Regions from separate parts of the Streptomyces sp. NPDC107550 genome, predicted to be linked through region 1. Evidence: riboswitches for the same ligand, from Rfam matches in the RefSeq annotation. Region 1 holds a riboswitch; each other region holds the start of a gene.
What was found. Region 1 has a riboswitch for cobalamin ahead of ACZ7LY_RS01590 (ribonucleoside triphosphate reductase). Riboswitches for the same ligand answer to the same signal wherever they lie in the genome.
Positions count from the first base shown of each region.

Region 2: it holds a riboswitch for cobalamin, as region 1 does, so the genes downstream of both, ACZ7LY_RS06300 (ribonucleoside-diphosphate reductase subunit alpha) here and ACZ7LY_RS01590 (ribonucleoside triphosphate reductase) in region 1, are expected to answer to the same signal.
Region 3: it holds a riboswitch for cobalamin, as region 1 does, so the genes downstream of both, cobN (cobaltochelatase subunit CobN) here and ACZ7LY_RS01590 (ribonucleoside triphosphate reductase) in region 1, are expected to answer to the same signal.
Region 4: it holds a riboswitch for cobalamin, as region 1 does, so the genes downstream of both, ACZ7LY_RS13840 (ABC transporter substrate-binding protein) here and ACZ7LY_RS01590 (ribonucleoside triphosphate reductase) in region 1, are expected to answer to the same signal.

Region 1 is NZ_JBVKBC010000001.1:374,202-377,614, forward strand. Features, by position in the region: gene ACZ7LY_RS01590 (ribonucleoside triphosphate reductase) at 1-1,273, opposite strand, end outside; cobalamin riboswitch at 1,318-1,467, opposite strand; gene ACZ7LY_RS01595 (iron ABC transporter ATP-binding protein) at 1,531-2,298, opposite strand; gene ACZ7LY_RS01600 (iron chelate uptake ABC transporter family permease subunit) at 2,295-3,308, opposite strand; gene ACZ7LY_RS01605 (ABC transporter permease) at 3,301-3,413, opposite strand, start outside.
Region 2 is NZ_JBVKBC010000003.1:272,757-276,169, reverse strand. Features, by position in the region: gene mctP (monocarboxylate uptake permease MctP) at 1-554, shown strand, start outside; gene ACZ7LY_RS06305 (nucleoside hydrolase) at 659-1,636, shown strand; cobalamin riboswitch at 1,700-1,831, shown strand; gene ACZ7LY_RS06300 (ribonucleoside-diphosphate reductase subunit alpha) at 1,956-3,413, shown strand, end outside.
Region 3 is NZ_JBVKBC010000034.1:12,449-15,861, reverse strand. Features, by position in the region: gene ACZ7LY_RS29655 (precorrin-8X methylmutase) at 1-376, opposite strand, end outside; gene ACZ7LY_RS29650 (cobalamin biosynthesis protein CobG) at 391-1,575, opposite strand; cobalamin riboswitch at 1,662-1,789, shown strand; gene cobN (cobaltochelatase subunit CobN) at 1,822-3,413, shown strand, end outside.
Region 4 is NZ_JBVKBC010000008.1:72,594-76,006, forward strand. Features, by position in the region: gene ACZ7LY_RS13830 (hypothetical protein) at 1-273, shown strand, start outside; gene ACZ7LY_RS13835 (endo alpha-1,4 polygalactosaminidase) at 467-1,324, opposite strand; cobalamin riboswitch at 1,659-1,815, shown strand; gene ACZ7LY_RS13840 (ABC transporter substrate-binding protein) at 1,853-2,836, shown strand; gene ACZ7LY_RS13845 (FecCD family ABC transporter permease) at 2,833-3,413, shown strand, end outside.

The DNA.
Region 1 (3,413 bases):
CGGTCCGCTCCTGGATCTCGACCATCCGCGCCCGCACGTGGTCCAGCAGCCGCACGGCCAGCGCGTGGCCCTCCGGCGCGGTGATGTCGGCCCGGTCGTACGTGAAGTTACGGATCATCTCATTGATCCCATTGACGCCGACCGTCGAGAAATGATTGCGCAACGTTCCCAAGTACCGCTTGGTGTACGGGAAGAGGCCGCTGTCGATCAGGCCCTGCACGGTGACCCGCTTGACCTCCAGGCTCTCTTCCGCGAGCGCCAGCAGACGGTCGAGCGCGGCGAACAGGCCGGCCTCGTCGCCCGCGTGCAGGTGTCCGAGGCGCGCGCAGTTGAGCGTGACGACGCCGAGGGAGCCGGTCTGCTCGGCGCTGCCGAACAGGCCGTTGCCCCGCTTGAGCAGCTCGGTCAGATCGAGCTGGAGGCGACAGCACATGGAGCGGATCTGGCCGGGTTCGAGTGTGGAGCCGATGAAGTTCTGGAAGTACGGGAGGCCGTACTTGGCGGTCATCGTGAACAGCCGCGTCGCGTTCTCGCTCTCCCAGGGGAAGTCCTCGGTGATGTTGTATGTGGGGATCGGGAAGGTGAAGACGCGGCCGGTGGCGTCACCGCCCGTCATCACCTCGATGTAGGCCCGGTTGATCATGTCCATCTCGGCCTGCAACTCGCCGTAGGTGAAGCTCATCTCCGCGCCGCCGACGACCGGCACCTGCGCGCGCAGGTCCGGCGGGCACGTCCAGTCGAACGTGAGGTTGGTGAACGGGGTCTGGGTACCCCACCGGGACGGGACGTTGAGGTTGTGCACCATCTCCTGCACGCACTGGTACACCTCGTCGTACGTCATGGCGTCCTTGCGCACGAAGGGCGCCATGTAGGTGTCGAACGAGCTGAACGCCTGCGCGCCGGCCCACTCGTTCTGGAGCGTGCCGAGGAAGTTGACGATCTGGCCGACCGCCGAGGAGAAGTGTTTCGGCGGCGCGGAGTCGATCTGCCCGGGGACCCCGCTGAACCCCTCGGTCAGCAGGGTGCGCAGGGACCAGCCGGCGCAGTACCCGGAGAGCATGTCGAGGTCATGGATGTGGAAGTCGCCTTCGCGGTGGGCGCGCCCCACGGCCTCCGGGTACACCTGGTCGAGCCAGTAGTTGGCGACGACCTTGCCGGCCGTGTTGAGGATCAACCCACCGAGCGAATAGCCCTGATTGGCATTGGCGTTGACGCGCCAGTCACTACGGTCCAGATACTCGTTCACGGAATCAACAGCGTTGATCAACGTCACGACGGCCCTCCCACGAGGCGTACGGAGTGAGCCCGGCCCGGACGGAACGGGGGCCGGCGCCGGCAGGTATCGGGCTCGCCCTCCACCTGGGGGCACACCGTTGCGGGGCAGCTCCGGACTCGCACCGGATTCCCTGTTGCCTCGACCTTCCGCGTCTCCCGCGTCCCGGCCGAACCGACGCTCGAACACTACATCTGCCACACTCCCGACACGCCCATGCCACATGTAGTGGTGACACAGGTCCCGACCCGCAGGACTTACGCCCCGCGCCCGTAGTACACGGCCGTGGGGCGGCCCGCCAGGTCGTGCACCTCCACCGGGGTGCCGAAGACTTCCGTCAGGGTCTCCGGGCGCATGATCGACGCGGCGCTCTCCGCGGCGACGATCCGCCCGTCGCGCAGGGCGATGACATGGTCCGAGTAGGCCGCCGCGACATTGATGTCATGGATGATCAGGACCACGGTCTTGCCGAGTTCGTCCGCCGCCTGCCGCAGCCGTTCCATCATGCGGACCGAGTGCTTCATGTCGAGGTTGTTGAGCGGTTCGTCGAGGAGGACGTAGGCCGTGTTCTGGGCCAGGACCATGGCCACGTACGCGCGTTGGCGCTGCCCGCCGGAGAGTTCGTCCAGGTAGCGGCCTTCGAGCGCGGCCAGGTCGAGGAAGTCGAGGGCCGTGTCGACCTGGCGTACGTCCTCCGCGGTGAGCCGGCCGCCGCAGTGCGGGAAGCGGCCGAACGACACCAGTTCGCGCACGGTGACCCGCGCGGTGAAGTGGTTCTCCTGCCGCAGCACCGACAGGAGCCGCGCCACGTCCCGCGTCGGGGCGCGGTGCACGTCGATCCCGTCGACAGTGACGCGCCCGGAGGTGGGCGCGGTGAGGCGGCCCGCGATGGTCAACAGGGTGGACTTCCCCGCACCGTTGGGGCCCACGAGCGAGGTGATCCCGCCCGTGGGGATGCTCCCGGACACGGGTCCGAGGACGACATGGTCGCCGTAAGCCTTGGTGACGTCGGTGAACTCGATCACAGGGTGCCCTTTCGGACCAGATGGACGAGGAAGACCGCACCGCCGGCGAACTCGATGACGACGGTGAGCATTCCTGCGGCGTAGAAGACGTGTTCGAGGACGAACTGGCCGCAGACGAGGACGAGGAAGCCGAGCAGGAACGCCATCGGCAGGGCCGCCGCGTGCCGGTACGTGCCGATGACCTGGTAGGTGAGCATCGCCACCAGGAAGCCGAAGAAGGTCATCGGCCCGACCAGCGCCGTGGAGAACGAGATCAGCGCGGAGACGGCGAGCAGGATCACGGTCAGCTCCCGGCGGTAGCCGATCCCGAGGTTCGTCGCGGCGTCCCGCCCGAGCAGCAGCACGTCGAGCCGGTGCCTGCGCCGCCACACGACGACGCCGACGACCGCGCACACGACGGCGGCCAGCGGCAGATGCGTCGCCTCCACGGCGCTGAGCCGCCCGAAGAGGCGCGCGCTCAGCACGTCGAACTCCGCCGGGGACAGCAGCCGTTGCAGGAACACGGACAGGCTGTTGAAGGCCAGCCCGAGGACCACGCCGACGAGCAGCAGGACGTGCATGTTGCCGCCGGGCCCTTGCAGCAGCCACCGGAAGAGAACGGTGGTGAAGCCCATCATGAGCAGCGTCTGCGTCACGAGTTTCGCGGTGCCGTCGGTCGCCGCGAGCACGCTGCCGCCGAAGACGGCGACCATGGCCGTCTGCATGAGCGTGTAGACGGCGTCGTAGCCCATGACGGAGGGCGTCAGGATGCGGTTGCGGGTCACGGTCTGGAAGGTGACGGTCGCCACCGCCTGCGCGAACGCGGCCACGGCCATCGCGCCGAGCATGGTCAGCCGCCGGTCGAGGGCGAACGCGTAGGAGCCGCGCACGAAGAGGAACAGGAAGCAGAGCGCGGCGACGACGCACAGCACGGCGACGACCGCGATCCGGGCGCCGGGCGCGGCGAGCGGTGCCGTGGCGCGGGCGACGGCCGGGCGCCGCGCGGGCGGGGTGCGCAGGACGTCAGACACGGCTCGCCCCCCGCTGCCGCAGGACCATGGCGATGAAGACGACAGCGCCCACGGCACCCAGGATCACCGTCGCGGGGATCTCCAGCGGGAACACGACGGTCCGTC
Region 2 (3,413 bases), on a different contig from region 1:
CGATCGCGGCGGCGAACCTGTTCACGCGCAACATCTACAAGGACTTCCTGAAGCCCGACGCGACGCCCGAGCAGGAGACCAAGGTCTCCAAGCTGGTGTCGCTGCTCGTGAAGGTCGGCGCGCTCGCCTTCGTCCTCACCATGGACAAGACGGTCGCCATCAACTTCCAGCTCCTGGGCGGCATCTGGATCCTCCAGACGTTCCCCGCGCTGGTCGGCGGCCTGTTCACCCGCTGGTTCCACCGCTGGGCGCTGCTCGCGGGCTGGGCCGTCGGCATGGTGTACGGCACGGTCGCCGCGTACGGGGTGGCCTCGCCGACGCAGGCCCACTTCGGCGGCTCGGCGAAGGAGATCCCGGGCATCGGCCAGATCGGCTACATCGGCATGACCGCCTTCGTCCTGAACGTCGCCGTCACCGTCGTCCTGACCTTCGTCCTGAAGGCGCTGAAGGCCCCGGAGGGCGTCGACGAGACGTCTCCCTCGGACTACACCGCCGACGCGGGCGACAAGGGCGTCAAGGTCGAACTGCCCACCGTGGGGGCCTCCGGCCACTGAGCCCCGGCGCCCGCCGCCCCCCTCGTCAGCGCACGAGCCCCTCCCTGGTGGAGGGGCTCGTGCGCTTACCGTGTCCCCCTGACCACCTACGGAGGAGAACCGCCATGCCCGCACCCATCGTCCTCGACAGCGACCCCGGCATCGACGACGCCGTAGCCCTCCAGTACCTGCTCGGCACCGGGCTGTGGGACCTCAAGGCGTACACGACCGTCGGCGGCAACGCGCCCGCCGAGCAGACCTTCCGCAACGGCCGCTCGCTGGCCCGCGCCTTCGGCATCGACGGCGACGTGCCAGTCCACCGGGGTGCCGGACGCCCGCTGACGCGGCTGCCGTACTCGGCCGCCGGCGAGTTCCACGGTGCGGGTGGCCTCGGCACCGAGTCCCTCGCCGCGTCGGCCGTCCCGGAGCTGACCGAGTCCTCCGCGCAGGCCATGCTGCGTCTCTCGCGTACGTACGAGGGTGAGCTGACGGTGTGCGCGACCGGGCCGCTCACCAATGTCGCCATCGCGCTCAGCGAGGACCCCGGGTTCGCCCGGCGGGTCAAGCACCTGGTGTTCATGGGCGGCGCGGCCGAGGTGCCGGGCAACATCACGCCCGTCGCCGAGTTCAACGCCTGGGCCGATCCGGACGCCGTGGACATCGTCGTCTCCTCCGGCATCCCGTACACGATGGTCGGGCTCGACGCGACGCACGGCTGGCGCTTCCGCGAGCAGGATCTGACGGTCCTGGAGGAGGCGGGCGCCGGGCAGGAGCTGACCGCGCGCCTGATGCGGTTCTACCTGAACGCCTACCGCGCCGCCGAGGGCTGCCCGCTGCACGACCCGCTGGCCGTCGGGGTCTGCGCCGACGAGTCGTTCGTGACCGCCGCCGAGGGCACCGTCGTCGTGGAGTGCGCGAGCGAACTGACGCGCGGCAAGACCGTGTTCATCCCGCACGACGCGGACTACCCGCGCGCCTACTACCAGGAGTCCCCGCTGGTGTCCGGCCGCACCCGGCACCGGGGCCGCGTCGCCCTCGGCACCGGCCCGCGCGACTTCACGCAGGACTTCGTCGCGGGCCTGCTGAAGTGGCCCGCCGTCTGACGAAGCCGTACGGCACCGCCCACCCCGACACAACATGTGGGCATGCTTCAGAGCACCGGCACAACATGTATGCTCGCTCTCGCTGTCGCAGCAGGGGAATCCGGTGCGAATCCGGAACTGTCCCGCAACGGTGAACGTACGCCCGCAAAAGGCCCGTACGTGAGTCCGATGACCTGCCGACGGCACGCCCGAGCCGCCCGGCCCGGGCGTCCACGACGTCCGGGCCTCGCGGAATGGGCCGGTGACGCGGGCCGCTTCGTGCGTGTGCCCGGGCCACTTCCTCCCCGCGGGCCCCGAGCCCAGCGAGGGAGAGCCCCACGTGACCATCGCGCCCGTCGATCCTGCGTCAGCCGCAGCCGGCGCCGATGCCGACGCCCCCGGGACCGCGCTGCTGCGCACCCTGACGGAGCTGACCGCCGACCTCCCCGACACCGACCCCGGCCGGGTCGCCGCCGCCGCGCTGCGCGGACGCAGCGCCCGCGCGGACGAGGCCGAGCTGCGGGAGCTGGCCACGGAGGCGGCGGCCGGGCTGATCTCCGAGGACCCGGCGTACTCTCGGCTCGCCGCGCGGCTGCTGACCCGGTCGATCGCCGCGGAGGCCGCCTCGCAGGGCGTCACGTCCTTCACCGCGTCCGTCGCCACCGGCCACCGCGAAGGGCTCGTCGCGGACCGCACGGCCGCCTTCGTCCGCACGCACGCCGCGTACCTGGACGCCCTGATCGACGTGCGCGCCGACGACCGCTTCGGCTACTTCGGCCTGCGCACCCTCTACAGCCGCTACCTGCTGCGCCACCCGATCACCCGCAAGGTCGTCGAGACGCCCCAGCACTTCATGCTGCGGGTCGCGGCCGGGCTCGCCGACGACGACAGCGTCCGCGCGCTCGACGAGGTGACCGCCCTGTACGGCCTGATGAGCCGGCTGGACTATCTGCCGTCCTCGCCGACCCTGTTCAACTCCGGCACCCGACACCCGCAGATGTCGAGCTGCTACCTGCTGGACTCGCCGCTGGACGAGCTGGACTCGATCTACGACCGCTACCACCAGGTGGCCCGCCTGTCGAAGCACGCCGGCGGCATCGGCCTGTCGTACTCCCGCATCCGTTCGCGCGGCTCCCTGATCCGGGGCACCAACGGCCACTCCAACGGAATCGTCCCCTTCCTCAAGACGCTGGACGCCTCCGTCGCCGCCGTCAACCAGGGGGGCCGCCGCAAGGGTGCCGCCGCCGTCTACCTGGAGACCTGGCACGCGGACATCGAGGAGTTCCTGGAGCTGCGCGACAACACCGGTGAGGACGCGCGCCGTACGCACAATCTGAACCTCGCGCACTGGATCCCCGACGAGTTCATGCGCCGCGTCGCCGAGGACCGCCCCTGGTCGCTGTTCTCGCCGTCGGACGTGCCCGAGCTGGTGGACCTGTGGGGCGAGGAGTTCGACGCCGCCTACCGCCGCGCCGAGGCCGAGGGCAAGGCCCAGCGGACCGTCGCCGCCCGCGATCTGTACGGCCGCATGATGCGCACCCTCGCGCAGACCGGCAACGGCTGGCTGACCTTCAAGGACGCCGCCAACCGCACCGCGAACCAGACGGCGGAGCCCGGCCACACGGTCCACTCCTCGAACCTGTGCACGGAGATCCTGGAGGTGACGGACGACGGGGAGACGGCCGTGTGCAACCTCGGCTCCGTCAACCTCGGCGCGTTCGTCGACACCGACGCCGGCGACATCGACTGGGAGCGCCTGGACGCGAGCGTCCGTACGGCAGTGACGTTCCTCGACCGG
Region 3 (3,413 bases), on a different contig from region 1:
CCCGCCACAGTTCGAGGGCCGCGGCGCTCCGTGTCGTACCCAACTCCTGGGCAAGTTGGGGTACTCGGGGGTCGCGCAGGGTGCACACCACGTCGTTGTCGGCGGGCAGGCGCGCACGCGTGACCCCGCTGGCGACCATGTGCGCGTCGCACAGGATGGGCGCTCCGGCGCGCAACGCGGCGCGCGCCGCCGACACGACCCCGGCCGAGTAGCCGATGTCCTGGACGAGGTCCACCTGCCCGCAGGCGTGGATCATGCGGACCGCGACCTGCGCCACGTCCGGCGGCAGCGCGGCGAGCGGGGCCGCGGCCTCGGCGCGGATGGTGGCAAAGGACTCGCGGTAGATCGCCGCGCCGTCCTTCTCGTAGTCATACACGGGTTTCGGCTCTTTCACCTGGGTGCGGGCTCGGGCAGGCGGGTGTCGTACGTGCCGTCGGGGCGCGCCACGACATCGACGTACGGGACGGTCGGGCGGCCGCAGCGGCGCTCGCAGCCGGACCAGTACGTGGGCAGGACGGGGTGCCGGGAGACGGCGTCGGCGCGGATGTCGGCGTGCGCCTTGGCGCAGCCGGGCCGTCCGATGCAGGCGCCGGTGCGGGCGGCGGGGGAGTCCGGGTCGGTCAAGAGGCCGGTGGCGGTGAGGAGTTGGGCGTGGCCGGCGTCCGCGCCGGGGACGACGACCGTACGGGCCGGGGTCAACCGCAGTTCTCCGGCGGGGAGTCGGCCCGCCAGGTCCGTCAGCGCCCGCCACTGCTCCGGCGTCGCGGAGCCCAGCGGGAGGACCGCTTCCAGGGGCGCGGGGCCGGTCGGCGGCGCGGGCTCGCCGTGCTCGCAGCCGGGGTGCGCGGCGAACGGAACACCGGTCAGCGCCCGCGCCAGACGCGCCGTCAGTTCGCTTGCGGGCGTGGGCAGTTCGGACGTACGCCAGACCCGGGCGGGCGCCGCCTCGCGGGCCGCCGCGACGAAGACCTCCGCCGCCCGCACCGCCGCCCGCGCCGCGTCCTCGTACGGTACGTGGAAGCCCGTGCCGTCCGCCCCGAGCCGCACGCAGCCGCCGCCGTCCGGCAGGCCCCGCACCAGCACGTCCGGGCCGAGCGCCGGTATGTCCCCGCGCCCGTCGTCCAGGCCGAACAGGAACCGCCCCGACAGCCCCGGCGTCACCCCGCTCGCGCACACCTCGGCGTCCAGCGCCCGCAGCCACCCCCGTACGTCCACGAAGCCGCCGCCGTCGAGACCCGAACGCGGCGACGCCACCACGTTGCGCACCCGCTCGTGCGCCGCCGACGGCAGCAGCCCGGCGTCCGCGAGCCGCGCCGCGAGTTCCCCGCCGCATCCCTCACGCAAGCCTCTGAGCTGCACGTTCCCCCGGGACGTCAGATGCAGGGCGCCGTCACCGAGCGCGCCGGACGCCTCCGCGAGCGCCCTTGCCGCCGTCGCGGGGAGCACCCCGCCGGGCAGCCGCACCCGCGCCAGGAACCCGTCGTCCGCCGCGTGCAGCCGCAGCGCGCCGGGACACGCGTCGCCCCGGGACGTACCGGACGAACCGGGATCAGAGGGTATGAGGGAGTCGGACATGCCGGGGAGCATACCTACCGCACGGACCGCCCACCTGTGACCGGCGTCCCGTACCGGCCCCCGCCCCCGACCCGTACGATGCAGGCAACAACATCGCCAGCGACGGCGACAGGGGAGGAAGCCCGGTGCGAATCCGGCGCGGTCCCGCCACTGTGAGCCCCCGTTCTTGAGACGGGGGTGAGCCAGGAACTCCCGCCGTCACGCACTACCCGGGGCGCGGACACCCCGAGGAAGGCCAGACGCCGCATGCCCCAGCAGCTCCTGCTCCTGTCGACGTCCGACACCGATCTGCTCAGCGCCCGCGCGGCGAACGCCCGGGACGGCGCCCCCCTCGCGTACCGCTTCGCCAACCCCTCCCGGCTCCCGCTCGACGACCTCGACGCCCTCCTCGACGGCGCCGCACTCGTCGTCGTCCGCCTCCTCGGCGGCGTCCGCGCCTGGCAGGACGGCATCGACCGGCTCACCGCCGCCGGTGTCCCGCTCGTCGTCCTCAGCGGCGAACAGGCGCCCGACGCCCAGCTCATGGCCGCCTCCACCGTGCCCGTCGGCATCGCCGCCGAAGCGCACAAGTACCTCGCGCACGGCGGCCCCGCCAACCTGGAGCACCTGGCCCGCTTCCTGTCCGACACGGTCCTGCTCACCGGCCACGGCTTCGACGCGCCCGCCCCCGCCCCCACCTGGGGCCCGCTGGAGCGCACCCCCGCCGGCGGGGAAGGACCGGCCGTCGCCGTGCTCTACTACCGCGCCCACCACATGAGCGGCAACACCGCCTTCGTACACGCCCTGTGTGACGCGATCGAGCAGGCCGGAGCCCGCCCGCTCCCGCTGTACGTGGCTTCTCTGCGCGCCCCCGAACCCGAACTCATCGACGCGCTGCGCCCCGCCGACGCCATCGTCACCACCGTCCTCGCCGCCGGCGGCACCCGCCCCGCCGAGGCGAGCGCGGGCGGCGACGACGAGTCCTGGGACGCGGGCGCCCTCGCCGCGCTCGACGTACCGATCCTCCAGGCCCTGTGCCTGACCTCCTCGCGCGCCGACTGGGAGGCCAACGACGAGGGCGTCTCCCCGCTCGACGCGGCCAGCCAGGTCGCCGTGCCCGAGTTCGACGGCCGGCTCATCACCGTCCCGTTCTCCTTCAAGGAGATCGACGCCGACGGCCTCCCCGCGTACGTCGCCGACCCCGAGCGCGCCTCCCGCGTCGCCGGCATCGCCGTACGCCACGCCCGCCTGCGGCACATCCCCGCCGCCGACAAGAAGCTCGCGCTCGTCCTGTCCGCGTACCCCACCAAGCACTCCCGCATCGGCAACGCCGTGGGCCTCGACACCCCCGCCTCCGCCGTCGCCCTGCTGCGCCGGCTCGTCGCGGAGGGGTACGACTTCGGCGACCCCGCCGACATCCCCGGCCTCACCTCGGGCGACGGCGACGAACTGATCCGCGCGCTCATCGACGCGGGCGGCCACGACCAGGACTGGCTCACCGAGGAACAGCTCGCCAAGAACCCGGTCCGCATCCCCGCCGCCGACTACAAGCGCTGGTACGCGACGCTCCCCGCCGAGCTGCGCGAGTCCGTCGAGCGGCACTGGGGGCCGCCGCCCGGCGAGATGTTCCTCGACCGCTCCCGCGACCCCGAGGGCGACATCGTGCTCGCCGCCCTGCGCCGCGGCAACCTGCTGATCCTCATCCAGCCGCCGCGCGGCTTCGGCGAGAACCCCATCGCCATCTACCACGACCCCGATCTGCCGCCCTCCCACCACTACCTCGCCGCCTACCGCTGGATCGCCGCGCCCACCGCCGACGGCGGGTTCGGCGCCGACGCGATGATCCACCTCGGCAAGCA
Region 4 (3,413 bases), on a different contig from region 1:
CGGGCGGACCTCGCCCGTCTGGCGCGGGAGCCCGACCGCAGCTTCGAACTGTGGGCCGCCGTCGCCCACGCCCGCCTGTCGCGCGGCGAGGAACCCGGCGACGAGGACGTGGAGGCCGCCGTGGACCGCGCCCATCACCAGTGGGAGCAGCTCGCCGACCCGGCCCGCGCCCGCGCGCACGCCCCCGCGCTCACCGCCCTGCGCGCACGCGTACCGGGCCGCAGACCGGGCGCCCTGGAAGCGGTCCGCCGCCGCCTCGACGCCCTGAGCTGACCGCCCGCCCCGTGCTCAGCCGCCGCCGAGGTGTGCCCCCCCGCGACCGACCCCGACCGGGCGTCCTGAGCTGATCGGGAGCCCGCGCTCAGCCGCCGAGGTGTGCCCCGCGACCGACCCCGACCGGGCGCCCTGAGCTGGACGGTCGGCCGCGCGGAGGCGCCGAGACGCGCCCTCGGCATCGGGTTCGGGCTCAACACCCGCGCCGCACATACCCGTCCGCCCCGGCCGGCCGCACATCGCGGTCCCGGAGCACGATCGACAGGCGCGGGCCCCACGCGCGGCACGCGCGCGTGAAGTCGGCCGCGCGGTACTCGATGACGAAGACGCGGTCGTCGTACGTGTCCGCGTACGCCCCGCACTCGTCGTAGCGGGCGCACTCCTCGGCGACAGCGAAGTCGAAGCCCATGGCGGAGTGCCGGGGCAGCAGTTCGGCCGTGTTCTTCTGCCCGGCCGCGAGCCCCGCCGCGTGCGCCCGCGCGGTCAGCAGCCGCGCGAACGCCGCCGCGTCCCCGGCCCGCAGCAGGCCGTCGGAGCGCTGGTAGGAGTCCAGGTTGTCCGGCTCCACCGCCTGGAAACCGGCGTCCGCGCAGCCGTCGATCCACCGCCCCACGATCCGCGCCAGCCGTTCCCGCTTGGCGGCCGTCGAGAGGTCGAGCAGCGCCTCGTTCCAGTCCTCGTCGATGACGAGCGCGCCCTTGCCGTCGCGCAGCAGCAGGTCCGGATGGGTGCGCCGCCACCAGCCGAGCGCGTCCGGCTGCGCCTGGAAGGCATTGACGTAACAGACGTTGTAGAGGCCGGGCGCCGGACGGTCCGTGCGGTCGCGGGAGAGCGCGCGCACACCCGAGGGCGGGCGGTAGGCGCCGCCGATCTGATAGTCGAAGTCCGCGTCCGCCACCGGCATCCGCACCCGGGGCGGCCCGTCCGTGGAGGAGGAAGCGGACGGGGAAGTGGGTGAGGAAGGCGCGGCGCACCCGCCGAGCAGGACGGCGGCGGCCAGGGCGAGGCCGAGCGCCGCGCGGACACGGCGGGCGGAAGCGAAGATCACCAGCGCAGCCTACGGTCCCGGCCAGGCGTGACGTACCTCACCGGCCGCTTCCGGAAGGCGGGGAACAACAAGGGGGCCCCGCCCGTTGAACCCACCGTGGACACGGATGGAACAGTGTCCCCGGGCCTCACCTATAGCCCGCAGGGAAGATCGTTCGGCTGAAGCCCTGCGGAGCCCCCCGCCGAGAGGCGACCGCCATCCGTGCCCACTCCCAAGCCGCCCCGGCCGTGGTCCCCCGTCACGGCCGGGGCTTCCTCATGCCCGCGCGCACACCCGTGGGACCGCGTGCCCGCCCGTGCGGACCTCCCGTGTGGACCTCCCGTGTGGACCTCCCGCGAAGGTCGAACACCCGTCTGGCACACTGTCACCACTCCACCCAGGCGGTCAGGGCCAGGAAACCGGTGCGAATCCGGTGCGGTCCCGCCACTGTGACCGGTCGTCGCGCCGCACGCGACGCCCGGGAGCCAGACACTGACCTGCCGCCTTTCCGCACCGACCAGGGGACGAGGACATCCCCCGGAAAGGCACCGCATGCCCCGCATCGGCGCAGCCTCGCGCGCGCTCCTGACGTCCCTGCTCCTGCTGCCGCTCGCCGCCTGCGGCACCGGCGCCCACGGCGACGCGAAGAAGGCGGGCGCGGCGCCCGGTTTCCCGTACACCGTCACCAACTGCGGTGTGCGCACCACCTTCCAGGAGCCGCCCCGGCGCGCCGTCACCCTCAACCAGCACGCCACCGAGGTCATGCTCGCCCTCGGTCTCCAGAAGCGCATGGCCGGCACCGCCTACCTCGACGACCGGATCGAGCCCGCGTACAAGAAGGCGTACGAGAAGATCCCTGTGCTGGCCAAGGAGTACCCCTCCAAGGAGGAACTCCTCGGCGCCGACCCCGACTTCGTGTACGGCGGCTACGCCAGCGCCTTCGACAAGGGCTCAGGGCGCGACCGCGAAAGCCTGGAGAAAGCGGGGATCCACACCCGGCTCAACCGCGAGAACTGCCCGGCCGGTCACGTCGGCGTCGGCGACCTGCGCACCGAGATACGCCAGGTCGCCCGCACGTTCGCGGTGCGCGAGCGCGGCGAACGCCTCATCGACCGCATCGACGGCCGGCTCGACGCGGTCGCCCGCCGCCTCAAGGGCGCCCGGCCCGTCTCGGTGTTCGTCTACGACTCGGGGGAGTCCAGCGCGTTCACGGCGGGCGGCGCCGGGCTCGGCGACGACCTGATCCGCCGCGCCGGCGGCCGCAACGTCTTCGCCGACCTCGACAAGTCCTTCGCCGACGTCTCCTGGGAGCGCGTCATCGACCGCAAGCCCGACGTCATCGTCATCTACGACTACGGCGGCACCTCCGTCGCCGCGAAGAAGAAGCGCCTGTTGGACGACCCCGCGCTCGCGGACGTCCCCGCCGTCCGCCACAAGCGGTTCGCGGTGCTGCCGCTGTCCTCGGCCGTCCTCGGCGTCCGCGCCGCCGACGCCGTCGCGGACCTCGCGGACCAGCTCCACCCCGGCGCGAAGTGAGCGCCCGCACCCGGACCGCGTTCCCGCTGCTCGTGACCGCGCTCGCCGCCGCCCTGTGCGCGGCGGCGCTCGCGGGGCTCGCCTTCGGATCCGTCCGCATCCCGCCCGGCCGCGTCCTCGGCATCCTCCTCGGCATCCTCCTCGGCGGCGAGGACAGCGGCGCGTTCGCCTCCATCGTGTGGGACGTGCGACTGCCGCGCGTCGTCCTCGCCGTCGTCGTCGGCGCCGGACTCGCCGTCGCCGGAACGGTCCTGCAAGCCGTCGTCCGCAACCCGCTCGCCGACCCCTATCTGCTCGGCGCGTCCTCCGGGGCCTCCTGCGGCGCCGTCCTCGTCATCGCGCTCGGCGTCGGCGCGGGCGCGGCGACCAGCGTGGCGCTGCCCGTCGCCGCGTTCCTCGGCTCGATGGGCGCCCTCGTCGTCGTGTACGCCCTCGCCCGGCGCGGCGGCACCATGACCGCGGGACGGCTCGTCCTCGCCGGGGTCGCCGTGCAGTACGTACTGTCGGCTTTCACCAGCCTCGTACTCGTCCTGTCCGCCCGCGCCGAACACGTCCGCGCCGTCATGTTCTGGACGCT